2 linked regions of the Pontimicrobium sp. SW4 genome follow. The protein of the gene in region 1 interacts with the protein of each later gene in a pairwise test. Links are inferred from orthologs where the notes say so. Each region holds a gene or a part of one and is shown on either strand. Other genes may lie near its edges. The genes, in order: ABGB03_RS07795 and dnaE.

Region 1 (6,431 bases):
GTATATGTGTTTTCTCCCGGAAGCATTAATTTAACATCATTATAATTCCAATTAGGTTCATTATCATTACCATTAGTCTCTTTGTCGGCAGCAGCCCAATATAAATATGCTTTTCTAATTGTTAAGCAGTTTAATAATGGGTTAGGGTTATTGAAATTTGCGCTACTTGAGTTAAAAGTTGTAATATCATTATCAATGTCAACATACACATTGTCTGTAAAGTCATGATTGCCATCAATACCATTATAGTCATTTATTGAATGCCTAGACATCATATTATTACCAATAATAGTGATGTCTCCTCGTATTGATTCAGTATATCTTGAAGTAAAAGGATCTAGTACTTGCGCATTAATATCTATACTTTGAATTAAAATAAAACCCAATATGATAATAATAATGTGACTCGATTTAGTACTTCTTTTCATAATAAGCTATTAAGCTGCCTTTTTCTATTTATCGCTATTGGGTAGTATTAACCATGTATTTCTAAATTATATGTATAGGTTTTTGCTATATATAAAATAGATAGTAGTAGGTTTTACTTTTTATAGAGATAAAAAATAGATTTGGTTCAATTTTTTTATCGATGACAATATATGTATAATTCTATAAAATGAATAAATTATCCGATAAAATGTAATTAATAGTAGGAAAAAGACTATATAATATAATTATTTTGAATTAGATGCAGTGATATGTGTTATAATACTTAGTTGAATATTAATTTTTTGAAGTAATAAGAATGCTTATTTTTGAAAATCGTTAAATGATTCCTCGATATTATTAAAAAAGATTTTATGCTATCAATTAAAAAGTATGGTGCTATAGATATTGGTTCAAATGCTGTTAGGCTATTAATTGCTATAATAATTGAGGAAGAAGGGAAACCAACTCGCTTTAAAAAGAGTTCTCTAGTTAGAGTTCCAATTAGATTAGGAGCCGAAGTTTTTTTAAAAAATACTATTTCTAATGAAAACAAAAGGCGCTTAAAAGATACAATGATGGCATTTAAGCTGCTTATGAAATCTCATAAAGTAGAACGTTATAAAGCATGTGCGACATCTGCAATGCGTGAGGCTACAAATGGCGTTGAAATAGCACAAGAAATATTTGAACATTCTAAAATTCAAATTGATATAATAGATGGAGAAGAGGAAGCTGCTATAATAGCGGAAACTGATTTACATGAGTATATAGATAACGATAGAAATTATGTCTATGTTGATGTTGGAGGTGGAAGTACTGAATTTTCTATTATTCATAATGGTGAAAAAGTAACCTCAAAATCTTTTAAAATTGGAACTGTAAGGCTTTTAAATGATATTGTAAAACGAGAAACTTGGCTGGAATTAGAATCATGGATTAAATTAAATACCGAAAAGTACGATAAAGTAGATGTGATTGGATCTGGAGGAAATATTAACAAAATATTTAAAATCTCAGGTAAAGCTATTGGTAAACCACTTACATATTTTTATTTAAGTACTTATTACCATACTCTAAAATCTTATTCTTATGAAGAACGTATTACAGAATTAGATTTAAACCAAGATAGGGCAGATGTTATAATTCCAGCTATGCAAATATATTTATCGGCAATGAAATGGAGTAGAGCAAAACACATTTATGTGCCAAAAATTGGATTGTCTGATGGTATAATAAAGAGTTTGTACTATGAAACAATACCTAGCAAAACTATTTAACCATGAACAGTTTCTTTATTTCCTAAGTTTTTCATGATTTGGGCTTCATATTCCAATAAATCTTGCCATTTTTTATCTACTTCTTTTCTATCTCCATATTGTCGCGCATAACCTAAAAACATTGTATAATGGTTGGCTTCACTAATCATGAGTTTTTTATAAAAACCTGCTAATTTTTTATCTTCCAGTTCTTCTGATAATAATCTAAAACGCTCGCAGCTTCTAGCTTCAATTAAAGCAGCATATAATAAGCGATGTACCAATTGTGTTGTTCTACTACCTCCTTTGGGAAAGAATTTCAGTAATTGTAATACGTAATCATCTTTTCTATCTCTACCCAAGTTGTAACCACGTTCTAGAATAATATCATGGACCATTTTAAAATGACTCATCTCTTCTTTAACAAGTTCAATCATTTCTTGAACTAAATCGGTATACTCAGGAAAACTAACAATTAGCGAAATGGCTGTACTCGTTGCTTTTTGCTCACAAAAGGCATGGTCTGTTAGTATTTCTTCTATATTTTTTTCAACGATGTTTACCCAACGAGGATCAGTGGGTAGTTTGAGTCCTAACATAATTAGTGTACTTCTTCAGTTTTTAATTCAATAATTTCCATGTCACCATTGTTAGCTATAACTAAGCGAAAATCTTTGCAAATTTCCGATTCAGGTATGCAAAAAGAAGCTACAGTAAATAACTTATCATTATCGGTCAACTCTTTATCAATAAAGAGTCCTAGCATAATAGATTGCTCCCAAAAATGAGCATCATCTTTGTTTTCAAAAAGAGATTTGTCAATAGTTTTACTAAATATTTTCTTTTCTTGAAATTCTACAGTGAGCTCAGTTATAAATTCTCTATAATAATGTTTATAATGAATTGTATCTATTTCAAATTCATTTAGAACATTGTTATTCATATCAGAAAAATACTTGGTACTTATTTTAAAACCATTACTAAAGGTGGTATCAACAATTTCTTCGGAATATTGCTCAGGAATGTAACTTACCTGCTCAAAAAAAGAAGGTGACAAATTACTATCCTCTAATATTTCTTTACTGGTTTTTTTTGCCCTGTCTTTTCCATCACAACTTGTAAAGAACACAAATGATACCATAAAAAGAGCTAAAATGTATTTCATTATATATCTAAGTCAAAAGTTTTACGTAATAAGTCAATATTTGGATTTTTCTCTTTTAGTTTCTCATATTTTTCAATAGGAGTATAGGCATACTTTTTTTCTAATTCTTCATTTACAGTAATATCCAGTGTTATTGAAAAATTATTAAGTTTTTTTCTTAAATAGGCAAGTAAATCATACTGTTGCCTTTCAACTTCTACTTTATTAGTAGAATTCGGAAACACCATATTAATGACAGTCTCAGAGGATAGTTTTGGTGTATCAATTCGCAAAATTGATGCTAAATTATATTTTCCTTTCTTTTCTAAATTAACAACAAACTCTTCCCATGCTATTTGCATGTTGCTTTCAGAAAAAGAATCTGTTGGAAGGTTTTCTTCATCAATAACAACTTCCATCTGCCGAATAAGATGTTCTTTTTTCTTTTTTATACTACTAAGCGATAAACCAGAGGTAGTTTTTGTTTGCTTGTTTAAAATTATTTTCGGTCTCTTTATTGCTAGTTTTTGAGCAACTTCATTTTCAACCGACGCTGCTTTTATAGGTTCAGGTTGTGGTTCGTTTACAACCGATTGCTCTATAGATTGAGTAGATATCGTTATACTGGCTTCTGCTTCTGTATTGACTGGCCTTTTAATAGGAATTGGAGTAATACCTTTACTTTTAAAGTAGGATGCTGGAATTATAAAGTGGCTACTGCTATTTTTTTTTTCTCCATCATAAGTGATAGAGGCAAGTTGCATAAGGCATAATTCCACCAGCAAACGTTGATTTCTACTGGTTTTATATTTAAGATCACAATCGTTAGCTAGCTCTATTCCTTTTAGTAAGAAACTTTGAGATGTTTTTTTAGATTGCTTTAAGTATTTTTCTTTTGTTTGGTCACCAACTTCAAGTAAATCTATAGTTTCAGGTGTTTTACAAACTAAAAGATCTCTAAAGTGTGAAGCTAAACCTGCAATAAAATGATGCCCATCAAAACCTTTAGATATAGTATTATTGAATTGTAATAGTAATTCAGGAATATTATTCTCTAAAATTAAATCGGTGCTTTTAAAATAGGTTTCGTAATCTAATACATTTAAGTTTTCGGTTACAGCCTGCCTTGTTAAATGCTTGCCTGAGAAACTAACAACACGATCAAAAATTGAAAGCGCATCTCGCATAGCTCCATCGGCTTTTTGAGCAATAATGTGCAAAGCATCATCCTCAGCATCGATTTCTTGTTGCTCTGCAATGTACTTCAAGTAGTTTTTTGCATCTTTAACTGTAATCCGTTTAAAATCAAATATTTGACAACGCGATAATATAGTTGGAATAATCTTATGTTTTTCTGTAGTTGCTAGAATAAAAATACAATGCTTTGGTGGTTCTTCTAGCGTTTTTAAAAAGGCATTAAATGCCGATTGCGACAGCATATGCACTTCATCTATAATATACACTTTGTATTTACCAACTTGTGGTGGAATACGAACTTGATCGGTTAAATTTCTAATATCATCTACCGAGTTATTAGAAGCTGCGTCAAGTTCAAAAATGTTAAATGCAAAATCTTCATCCTCTTTTTCTTCACCTTCACTATTAATCATTTTAGCAAGAATACGTGCACATGTCGTTTTACCAACACCACGAGGACCTGTAAATAATAAAGCTTGTGCTAAATGGTTGTTTTCAATAGCATTTAATAACGTATTTGTAATAGCTTGCTGTCCAACAACATCTTTAAATGTTTGTGGTCTGTATTTACGTGCAGATACTACAAAGTGTTCCATTGAAAAAACTTAGAATAGCAAAGTTAAAAATTCAGTTTAAAATTAAGAATTAGTAAGCACTATTTTAAGTTGAGTTATTAACAATTTATGTACTTTTGTGGTAAGTAGATCGCCTTATCGCTCAAGGTTTATACTTTGGGAGGAAAGTCCGAACACCATAGTGCAGCATAGTGGCTAACAGCCACCAGTCGTGAGGCTAGGAAAAGTGCAACAGAAAGAATGTACAGGTAATGCTGTAGTGAAATCAGGTAAACTCTATGTGGTGCAATGTCATGTAAACCAATGTTTGAGCGCTGCACGCGTGATGTTGGAGGGTAGACAGCTAAAGTTTACTGGTAACAGTAAATGTAGATAAATGATAAGGACTCTTTAGAGTACAGAATTCGGCTTATAGATTTGCTTAATTAAACAATCCCATATAGTAATATATACTCTATTTGGGATTTGTTTTTTATAGTATTTTTTTAATCCGCCTTAGGCAGTTCAAAAAAACTAAACCTATTGCCTCCATAGTTTTTGGAATAGGAATAACTTGCTAAACTTGACAGATTGGTATGTTTAGAATGCTCAATTATTAAGATACCATCATCTACTAATAATTGATTTTGAAAAACAAGTTCTGGAATTTTTGAAAAAGCATCTATGCTAAAATCGTAAGGAGGATCAGCAAAAATAACAGTATGCTTTTGCTTGGTTGTTTCTAAGAATTTAAAAACATCAGCTTTTATTACTCGAATATCGAAATCGAATTCATCAGATGTATGAGCAATGAATTTTGTGCAACCAAAATCTTTGTCTACACTTGTTATATCTTCAGTACCACGAGATGCAAATTCATAACTTATATTACCAGTACCAGCAAAAAGATCTAATACAGAGATGTCATCAAAATAAAAACGATTGTTTAAAATATTAAATAAGGCTTCTTTTGCCATATCTGTAGTTGGTCTTACAGGTAGTTTTTTTGGAGCAGTAATGCGCCGTCCTTTATATAATCCAGATATTATACGCATTTAAAAACTATTTGTGATTACAAAATTTGATAAATAGGCTTTACTAATACCTTCTGCTGGTGTAATTGTTGTCTTAGGCTCTATAATTGACACATTTCGAACATATGTATAGGCTATTTTATATAGTTCATTCTCTTTAGTAACATTGCCTAATAGAATAAGAGGAGTTTTCTCAGGATTTAGTTCTAATTGCTCTGCTGTAAATAAGATGTAATAAATAAAATCTTCTTTAGTGGAATAATCAAAAGTATTATATAATTGCAGTTGACCTTTTTTAATAACAATAATTTCAAAATGAGTATCCGCTATGTGAATATACATTTTAGTAGTTTGAGCATTTTTTTCAAGATTTAAAAGAGTTTCTAAAACAATTGTAGAAAAGTGCTTGAATTCAAACTCACCAAAGGAATCATATATATAATTGTTAATGTTTACATAGGGAACATATACGTTAACACTATCATTTGTAGATATTTCATCATAAGTTATAAAATCTGAACGTAGAATTTTAGAGTTGAACTTTAAATAGTCAGCTAAATGTTCTTCATTAAATAATGATTTTGGTACTAATGCCGATAATTCGTTTTCATGAATAACTGTAACAGATTTAAATGATTCTTTTAAACTATCTTCAGTATTAAATTGGTGAGTTAATTTATCAAGAACATCACTTGGATTGAGTTTCTTATCAAATAAGATTTTCTTATAAAAAACAACTGATTGTGTGCTTAAATTCAAGACACAAAAAGAAAGTCCACTCAAGCTAACTTGAATGGACAATGCATTATTTTGTAAT
Region 2 (8,350 bases), 1.6 Mb from region 1 along the record:
TAATTTTGGTAAGAATTCTAACGGTAAATACAATTCACTTTTTAATAAGGCTTCAGCATCCGCTTCAGTATCGACTTCTTCAAATTTAATGCGTAATAATTCAGATTTATGAAGTTGCGAACTTTCAATAAAAAAAGGAATTAAGTTATTTCTTACTTGAACAAACATAGCATCCAAATGCTCATATAGTTCAGGTTGATCTGTATCTAGTTTAGCTAAAAGTTCTCCTTTAAAGCTGTATTTTTTAACAATCTTACCTAAATAAAAACAATCTTCTTTCTTCATATAATTAAATAAAAAACCCAGACACAAAGGTCTGGGTTTAAAAGTATAAAAAATAATTTTTTATTCTTCTTCGTTTGTAGCTTGTACTTCTTCAGCTGGAGCCTCTTCTGTTGCTTCTTCCACAACTGGAGCTGCCGCTGCAATTCGAGCTTCGTTTGCTGCTTTTTCAGCTTCAAAAGCTTTTGCTTTAGCTTCAGCGTCTACTTTAGCTAGGCCATCTTTTTTAGCTTCAACTTTAGCTGCCTTTTCATCTAACCAAGCTTGAAATTTCTTTTCAGCTTCTTCTTCTGTTAAAGCACCTTTACGTACACCACCTGCTAAATGATTTTTTAGCATTGCGCCTTTATAAGATAAAATTGCTCTTGCAGTGTCAGTAGGTTGTGCTCCATTTTGAAGCCATTTTACAGCACTATCAACATTTAAATCTATAATTGCTGGGTTTACATTTGGATTGTAACTTCCTATTTTTTCTAAGAATTTACCATCTCTTTTTGATCTTGCATCTGCTGCAACAATCCAGTAAAAAGGTTTTCCTTTTTTACCGTGTCTTTGTAGTCTTAATTTAACTGACATAAAAAATTAATTTGTGAGGTTCTCGACCTCGATTATTAATGAGAGCGCAAAGATACTATATTTTTCTAATTCACAATTATTTAGTTTACTTTTTTATTATACTTTTGATGGCTTATAATCGTTACTTAGTTATGAAAAAGTTAAATGCAGTCCTTATCGTTATTCTTACAATGTTAAGTTGTAGTGATGAAATTAGATTTAATTCACCTGCTATGCAAGCAAATAAGAATAATGAGTTGTGGCGTTCAGATTTTTTTGCAGCAGATATTGATAATGGAGGTTTTGTTATTGAGGGTAGAGACTCTGGAGAAACAGTTCAACTAATAACTACAAGCGATACTAGAGGAATATTTAGTCTTGGGTTAGATAGTGATAACGTTGCAATTTTTAAAGATTTTGATGGAACAGTTTATTCCACCAAGAATGCCCCAGACCCAAGTTTAGGGACATACCCAACAAGTGGTGAAATTATTGTTGAAGACATAGATAATGACGACCCAAAAAATTTATATGGGACGTTTTGGTTTTATGCTTATACAGCAGATGGATTAAAAGTAATTAACTTTAACAAAGGTGTATTCTACAAAGTGCCTTTAGCTGGTGGTTTGTTACAAATCAACTAGAATATAAAAACTTAAAAATAAATTAATAAAAGTATTTAATCCATAATTACTTTTTTGTTCAAAACTGTTTATAACTTCACTTTAAAAAAGCATTAATTCTACGTAATTTTATCATCTTACTTTTTCCTCTAAAAGGAAATAAAAAAGGAATTTATGTACTTAATTTTCGATACAGAAACAACAGGGTTACCAAAACGTTGGAATGCTCCAATTACCGATACTGATAATTGGCCAAGAGCTGTCCAAATTGCATGGCAACTGCATGATGCAATGGGAAACTGTATTGAACATCAAGATTATTTAATACAACCCAACGGATTTAATATTCCTTATGATGCCGAAAAAATACATGGTATTTCTACCGAATTGGCACAGGAGCAAGGGTTGCCATTAGCTGAGGTTTTAGAAAAATTCAACGAAGCACTTAATAAATCGAAATTTGTTGTCGGACAAAATGTTGGTTTTGATTTAAATATCATGGGTTGTGAGTTTTTTCGAGAAGATACTGCAACTAAATTGTTGGAACTTCCTGTCTTAGATACGTGTACGGAACATACTGCCGAATTATGTAAACTCCCAGGAGGTCGTGGTGGGAAATTTAAATTACCAACACTTACAGAGTTGCACGAATATTTATTTGGAGAAGCTTTTAACGAAGCGCATAATGCAACTGCCGATGTTGAGGCAACCACACGTTGTTTTTTAGAATTAATTAGAAGAAAACAGTACACTAAAGAACAACTGGATGTTCAGCCAGATTATTTTGAAAATTTTTCCATAGCTAATCCTAAGGAAATTCAACTTATTGGATTAAAGCATATCAATCTCCAGAAAGCATCTGCTAAAATTCATGAACAATTACAGGAGACACAAGAGATTGAAAACATTGAAAGCTCTGTTGATGTTTCAGAATTAGAAAATGCCAACTTTGTGCATCTTCATAATCACTCGCAGTTTTCGGTATTACAGTCCACTATTAGTATTAAAGATTTGGTTGCTTCTACAGCTAAACATAACATGAATGCTGTAGCATTAACAGATCATGCTAACATGATGGGAGCATTTCATTTTGTAAAAGAAGTGAAAAACCATAATAGAATTATCAAGGAGCAAAACGAAGAAGCTCTTGAAAAAGGAGAAGCTCCAGTTGGTGAAGAAATAAAACCAATTATTGGTTGTGAATTTTTTGTCTGTGAAGACCATTTAAACAAGTCACACAAAGATTATGGTTACCAAATTGTGCTGTTAGCCAAAAATAAAAACGGCTATCAAAATTTGGTGAAAATGGCATCCATTGCCTACACAGATGGCTTTTATTATGTGCCAAGAATTGACAAAAAAGTAGTAGAACAATACAAAGATGACATTATAGTTCTTTCAGGAAATCTCTATGGAGAAGTGTCGAGTAAGATTCTTAATGTTGGTGAAAAGCAAGCTGAGGAAGCCTTGGTTTGGTGGAAAGACCAGTTTAAAGATGATTTCTATCTTGAGATTATGCAACACAATCAAGAGGATGAAAGACGTGTTAATCAAGTATTAAAAGAGTTCGCAAATAAGCATGATGTAAAGTTGGTCGCAACAAATAACAATTATTATTGTGAGCAAGATGATGCTAATGCACATGACATTTTATTGTGTGTAAAAGATGGTGAAAAGCAAGGGACTCCAATAGGAAGAGGTCGAGGCTATCGTTATGGCTTACCAAATCAAGAATACTTTTTTAAGTCTTCTGAAGAAATGAAAGCGTTGTTTAAAGATACTCCTGAAGCTATTGTCAATATTCAAGAAGTCGTGGACAAAGTGGAAGCTTTTGAACTAGCTAGAGATGTATTACTGCCAGAATTTGGTATTCCTGATGAATTTAAGGATGAGCAAGATTTAGAAGATGGAGGCAAACGAGGAGAGAATGCTTATTTAAGACATATTACTTACGAGGGTGCTAAAAAACGTTACGGAGAAATCACAAAAGAAATAGAAGAACGACTAGATTTTGAGCTCGCAACTATTGAAAATACAGGGTATCCAGGATATTTCTTAATTGTTGAAGACTTTATTCGAGAAGCGAGAAATATGGATGTATCTGTTGGTCCAGGACGTGGTTCAGCAGCAGGCTCTGTAGTGGCTTATTGTTTATGGATTACCAATATTGACCCTTTAAAGTACGATTTACTTTTTGAGCGTTTCTTAAATCCAGATCGTGTAAGTATGCCTGATATTGATATCGATTTTGATGATGAAGGTCGTGGACGTGTTATGGATTATGTCATAGATAAATATGGAGCTAATCAAGTAGCGCAAATTATTACTTATGGAACTATGGCTGCAAAGTCCTCCATTCGTGATACAGCTAGAGTATTGGATTTACCATTATTTGATGCTGATAGAATAGCGAAACTCATTCCTACCATGTCTAAACTTGGGAAGATTTTTGGTGCAGACGAAAAGAAACTTAAAGGGATGTTTCGTGCTGAAGATTTAGAAAAAGTTAATCAGCTATTAAATATAGCAGATGGTGAGGATCTTGAGGCCGAAACGGTAAATCTTGCAAGAATTTTAGAAGGCTCTGTAAGAAATACAGGAATTCACGCTTGTGGCGTTATTATAACACCAAGTGATATTACAAACTATGTTCCAGTGGCAACAGCCAAAGATTCGGATTTGTATGTCACACAATTTGACAACTCGGTTGTGGAAGATGCTGGATTGTTGAAGATGGATTTCCTTGGTTTAAAGACCTTAACCCTTATAAAGGATACCGTAAAAATTGTAAAAGCCAAACATAATGTAGATTTAGATCCTGACAATTTCCCAATTGATGATGAAAAGACGTATGAGTTGTTCCAAAGAGGAGAAACCGTAGGGATTTTCCAATACGAATCTCCAGGGATGCAAAAACACATGAAGGATTTAAAACCTACCGTTTTTGATGACCTTATTGCAATGAACGCCTTGTATCGTCCTGGGCCGATGGAATACATTCCAAGTTTTATTGCACGTAAACACGGCGATGAAGAGATAGAATATGACCTTCCGGAAATGGAGGAATACCTTAAGGAAACCTATGGTATTACAGTCTATCAGGAGCAGGTAATGTTATTGTCGCAGAAGTTGGCAGATTTCACCAAAGGTGAAGCAGATGTATTGCGTAAAGCCATGGGGAAAAAGCAGAAAGCGGTTCTTGATAAAATGAAACCTAAGTTTATAGAGCAAGCTGCTGCAAAAGGAATGGACAAGGAGAAACTCGAAAAAATCTGGAAAGATTGGGAAGCTTTTGCAAGTTATGCCTTCAACAAATCGCACTCAACATGTTATGCTTGGATAGCCTATCAAACTGCTTATTTGAAAGCGCATTATCCAGCCGAATATATGGCTGCTGTGTTATCAAATAACATGAACGATATCAAGCAAGTGACTTTTTTCATGGAAGAATGCAAGCGCATGAAATTAAACGTGCTTGGTCCAGATGTGAACGAATCCTATTATAAGTTCTCAGTAAACCAAGATAATGCAGTTCGTTTTGGTATGGGAGCGATTAAAGGTGTTGGTCATGGAGCTGTAAAAACCATTGTAGAAAACCGGAAAAAAGATGGGCCATATAAATCCATTTTTGATTTAGCAAAACGCATTGATTTGCGTGCAGCTAATAAAAAAGCATTTGAAAATCTTGCTAATGCTGGTGGTTTTGATTGCTTTAAAGAAACACATCGTGCACAATATTTTATTGATGAAGGAGATGGTATAACATTTCTAGAAAAAACAATTAAATACGCAAATAAATATCAAGAAAACGAAAATTCAGCTCAAGTAAGTTTGTTTGGAGAATCTAGTGATGTTCAAATTCCGGAACCTGAAGTGCCTCCTTGTGAAGAATGGGGAACTATGGAAAAACTGGCACGTGAAAAAGAAGTAGTTGGTATTTATATTTCTGGACATCCATTAGACGATTTCAAAATTGAAATGACCACATTCTGTAATGCTGAAGTGTCTTTATTTAAAGACCTTGAAAATTATGTAAATAGAGAGTTGACTTTTGGTGGCGTAGTGACAGATGTGCAACATCGTGTAAGTAAGCAAGGAAAAGGCTGGGCGTTATTTACTATCGAAGATTATGTGGAATCTTATGAGTTTAGAATTTTTGGAGAAGAATATTTAAAATTCAGACACTTTTTAATGGTTAGTAATTTTGTGTATGTGAGAGCTTATATTAAAGAAGGATGGGTAAATAGAGACACAGGAAAGAAAGGTGAACCAAGAATTCAATATAATAGTTTCCAATTATTGCATGATGTAATGGATAGTTATGCAAAGAAACTATCTATTCAATTTGATATTAAAGACATTCAAGAAGATCGTATAAAAAGCATTAAAGACTTGTTAAGAATGCACGAAGGGAATCATCATTTAAATTTTGTGATTTACGATAATAAAGAGCAAATTAAATTACAAATGCCTAGTAGAAAACAAAAAGTAAAAATATCGCAAGAATTACTTGAGGAATTAGAGAGTCAACAAGTGTTTTATAAGTTGAATTAAGAATCTTTACTATCCAAAAAATCACTTAACTTACCTAACTTGTCATCCCAAAATTGCTCATAAAATTTAATCCATTTATTTACTTCTTCTAACGGCTTTGCATTGGCATTACAAAAACGTTCGCGACCTAGTGCATTAATATGTACTAAGCCTGCATCTTCCAAAGTTTTAATGTGTTTCGTTACACCTTGTCTTGTAATTTCAAACTGGTTAGAAATTTGAGTAATTGACAATGCTGAAGTAGCAATCACTAAGGCGTGAAAAATATCACGCCTTGTTGGGTCTGCGATTGCTTTAAATAGTTTTGTAATATTATCTTGCATCAACTTTTTCTTTTAAAAATTCTGTTAATTCATTGATGCAATTATCCCAGCCTCCACTAAAACTTTCAAATATTGCTATTGCTGTATCTCCTTGATAGTTTGAAATACCTGAATGTTCAAGATATAGTTTCGTGCCATTTTTGGTGGATTCAAGCTCCCATTTTACAGTAGTCTCTGTTTTAGTGTCACCAACTATCCACGTATAAATTAATATGTAAGGATTTGCATTTTTCACTTCTCCGCTAATCACCGTACAGCCTTTTTCGTTTGGTGGAGAAGTAAAGGTGTATTTGTAGCCTTCTTCAGCTTTAAAATCTGCTGGTATAAACCACGTTGAAATTTCTTCAGCTTTACTTATGGCATTCCATACAGCATCAATAGAATGATTTAATAGTACTTCCTTTTTAATAATGTCTTTCATAATTATTCGTTTTATTTATACGCAACTAATTGGTTGCTAAATTAAAACATATATATTTAATACGCAACTATTTAGTTGCGTATAATTTTTTTGTTATTTTAATTATTATAGTGTCAATCAATTTCCAAATAAACAAAACAAATAGTGTAGTTGTAAGCTTTGGCAAAATTTTTGACTAATTTTGCATATAAATTAGTAGTAATACACAATTAAATTAAAATATTATGGCATTAGAAATAACAGATGCAACGTTTGAAGAAACGGTTTTAAAAAGCGACAAGCCAGTAATGGTAGATTTTTGGGCTGCTTGGTGTGGACCATGTAGAATGGTTGGACCTATCATTGACCAAATAAGTGAAGAATATGCAGACAAGGCTGTTGTTGGAAAAGTAGATGTAGATGCAAATCAAGAATTTGCAGCGAAATATGGTGTTAGAAATATACCAACAGTTTTAGTATTTAAAGATGGAGAAGTTGTAGGAAGACAAGTTGGTGTAGCTCCAAAAAATGCTTACACAGAAGCAATAGACTCATTGTTATAAATTAATTTAACAAATAAGCTTATAGAAAAGGTTTGGCAATGCGCTAAACCTTTTCTATTTTTAGTACCTCTTACTTTTATAGTTGTATTATGAAGCAAATATGTTTAGGGCTTTTAGCCCTTTTTTTGGTAGCATGTAGTAATAATGATAAAGTTACCGAATCTGCTTTATTAGCTAAAGGTATATCGTTGGATTTAGCAGAATTTAGAGTAGAACAGCTTTCAAATATCGAGTATCATTTAACCTTTGATATTCCAGAATCGTTAGATGCACCTGTAGTTTCCAATTTAAAACTGGAAACTACCATTCAAAATTTAGAACAACCACTTATTTTAGATTTCAACGCAGACAAGTCCTTACTTTTAAGCGTTAATGCCAATGGAAACGATATTGATATTAAGCATGAAAATGAGCATTTAATAATTGATGCTACTTACTTAATAGAAGGTGAAAACATCATTGAAGTTGCTTTTAATGCTGGCGAATTATCTCTGAACAGAAATAAGGAATATTTATATACTTTACTTGTGCCAGATAGAGCAAGTACATTGTTTCCATGTTTTGACCAACCAGATTTAAAAGCAGTTTACCATTTAAATATTGCAGCACCTAAAGACTGGAACGTATTATGTGGTGCACTATTGAAAGATACTATTGAAGAAGAAAATAAAACAAAGCACATATATATTCCTACCGATAAAATGAGCACCTATTTATTCTCGTTCGTTGCAGGTGCTTTCGAGACGACTCAAAAAACTATAGATGATTTTAAAATGAATCTGTTATATCGAGAAACCGATTCGGCAAAAGTTACTGCAAGTATTCCAGAAATCTTTAGACTACATTATGAAGCAGTTAGGTTTTTAGAAGATTATGCCGATTATAAATTTCCGTTTCAAAAATTAGATTTTGCAACAATCCCAGGATTTCAATATGGAGGTATGGAGCATGTGGGCGCTATTCAATATAGAGAATCTACGTTGTTTTTAGATGAAACTGCCACAAAAAGTTCAGAGTTAGGTAGAGGGAAATTGATAGCCCACGAGGTTT

Evidence for each region.
Region 2: the proteins of ABGB03_RS07795 (region 1) and dnaE interact in binary tests that used the Escherichia coli proteins (3 or more experiments, as listed by UniProt). The link is inferred for Pontimicrobium sp. SW4 from one-to-one orthologs.

Annotation. Positions count from the first base shown.
Region 1 is NZ_CP157199.1:1,662,598-1,669,028, reverse strand. The notes cover bases 2,237-5,218. They hold ABGB03_RS07795 (DNA polymerase III subunit gamma/tau), read right to left. Parts: upstream 4,623-5,218; coding sequence 2,850-4,622; downstream 2,237-2,849. Other genes in these bases: ABGB03_RS07785 (RsmD family RNA methyltransferase), read right to left, coding at 5,087-5,218; ABGB03_RS07800 (DUF4738 domain-containing protein), read right to left, coding at 2,287-2,850; ABGB03_RS07805 (tRNA-(ms[2]io[6]A)-hydroxylase), read right to left, coding at 2,237-2,284. Outside these bases: ABGB03_RS07815 (gliding motility-associated C-terminal domain-containing protein), read right to left, coding at 1-428; ABGB03_RS07810 (exopolyphosphatase), read left to right, coding at 801-1,706; more of ABGB03_RS07805, read right to left, coding at 1,703-2,236; more of ABGB03_RS07785, read right to left, coding at 5,219-5,635; ABGB03_RS07780 (DUF3822 family protein), read right to left, coding at 5,636-6,415. UniProt on the Escherichia coli protein: Part of the beta sliding clamp loading complex, which hydrolyzes ATP to load the beta clamp onto primed DNA to form the DNA replication pre-initiation complex.
Region 2 is NZ_CP157199.1:95,756-104,105, forward strand. What follows is about bases 1,314-6,214. They hold dnaE (DNA polymerase III subunit alpha), read left to right. Parts: upstream 1,314-1,634; coding sequence 1,635-6,014; downstream 6,015-6,214. Other genes in these bases: ABGB03_RS00515 (DUF6252 family protein), read left to right, coding at 1,314-1,481; ABGB03_RS00525 (metalloregulator ArsR/SmtB family transcription factor), read right to left, coding at 6,011-6,214. Outside these bases: ribosome maturation factor RimM, read right to left, coding at 1-285; ABGB03_RS00510 (30S ribosomal protein S16), read right to left, coding at 346-858; more of ABGB03_RS00515, read left to right, coding at 990-1,313; more of ABGB03_RS00525, read right to left, coding at 6,215-6,337; ABGB03_RS00530 (SRPBCC domain-containing protein), read right to left, coding at 6,327-6,758; trxA (thioredoxin), read left to right, coding at 6,983-7,300; ABGB03_RS00540 (M1 family aminopeptidase), read left to right, coding at 7,390-8,350. UniProt on the Escherichia coli protein: DNA polymerase III is a complex, multichain enzyme responsible for most of the replicative synthesis in bacteria. This DNA polymerase also exhibits 3' to 5' exonuclease activity. The alpha chain is the DNA polymerase catalytic subunit.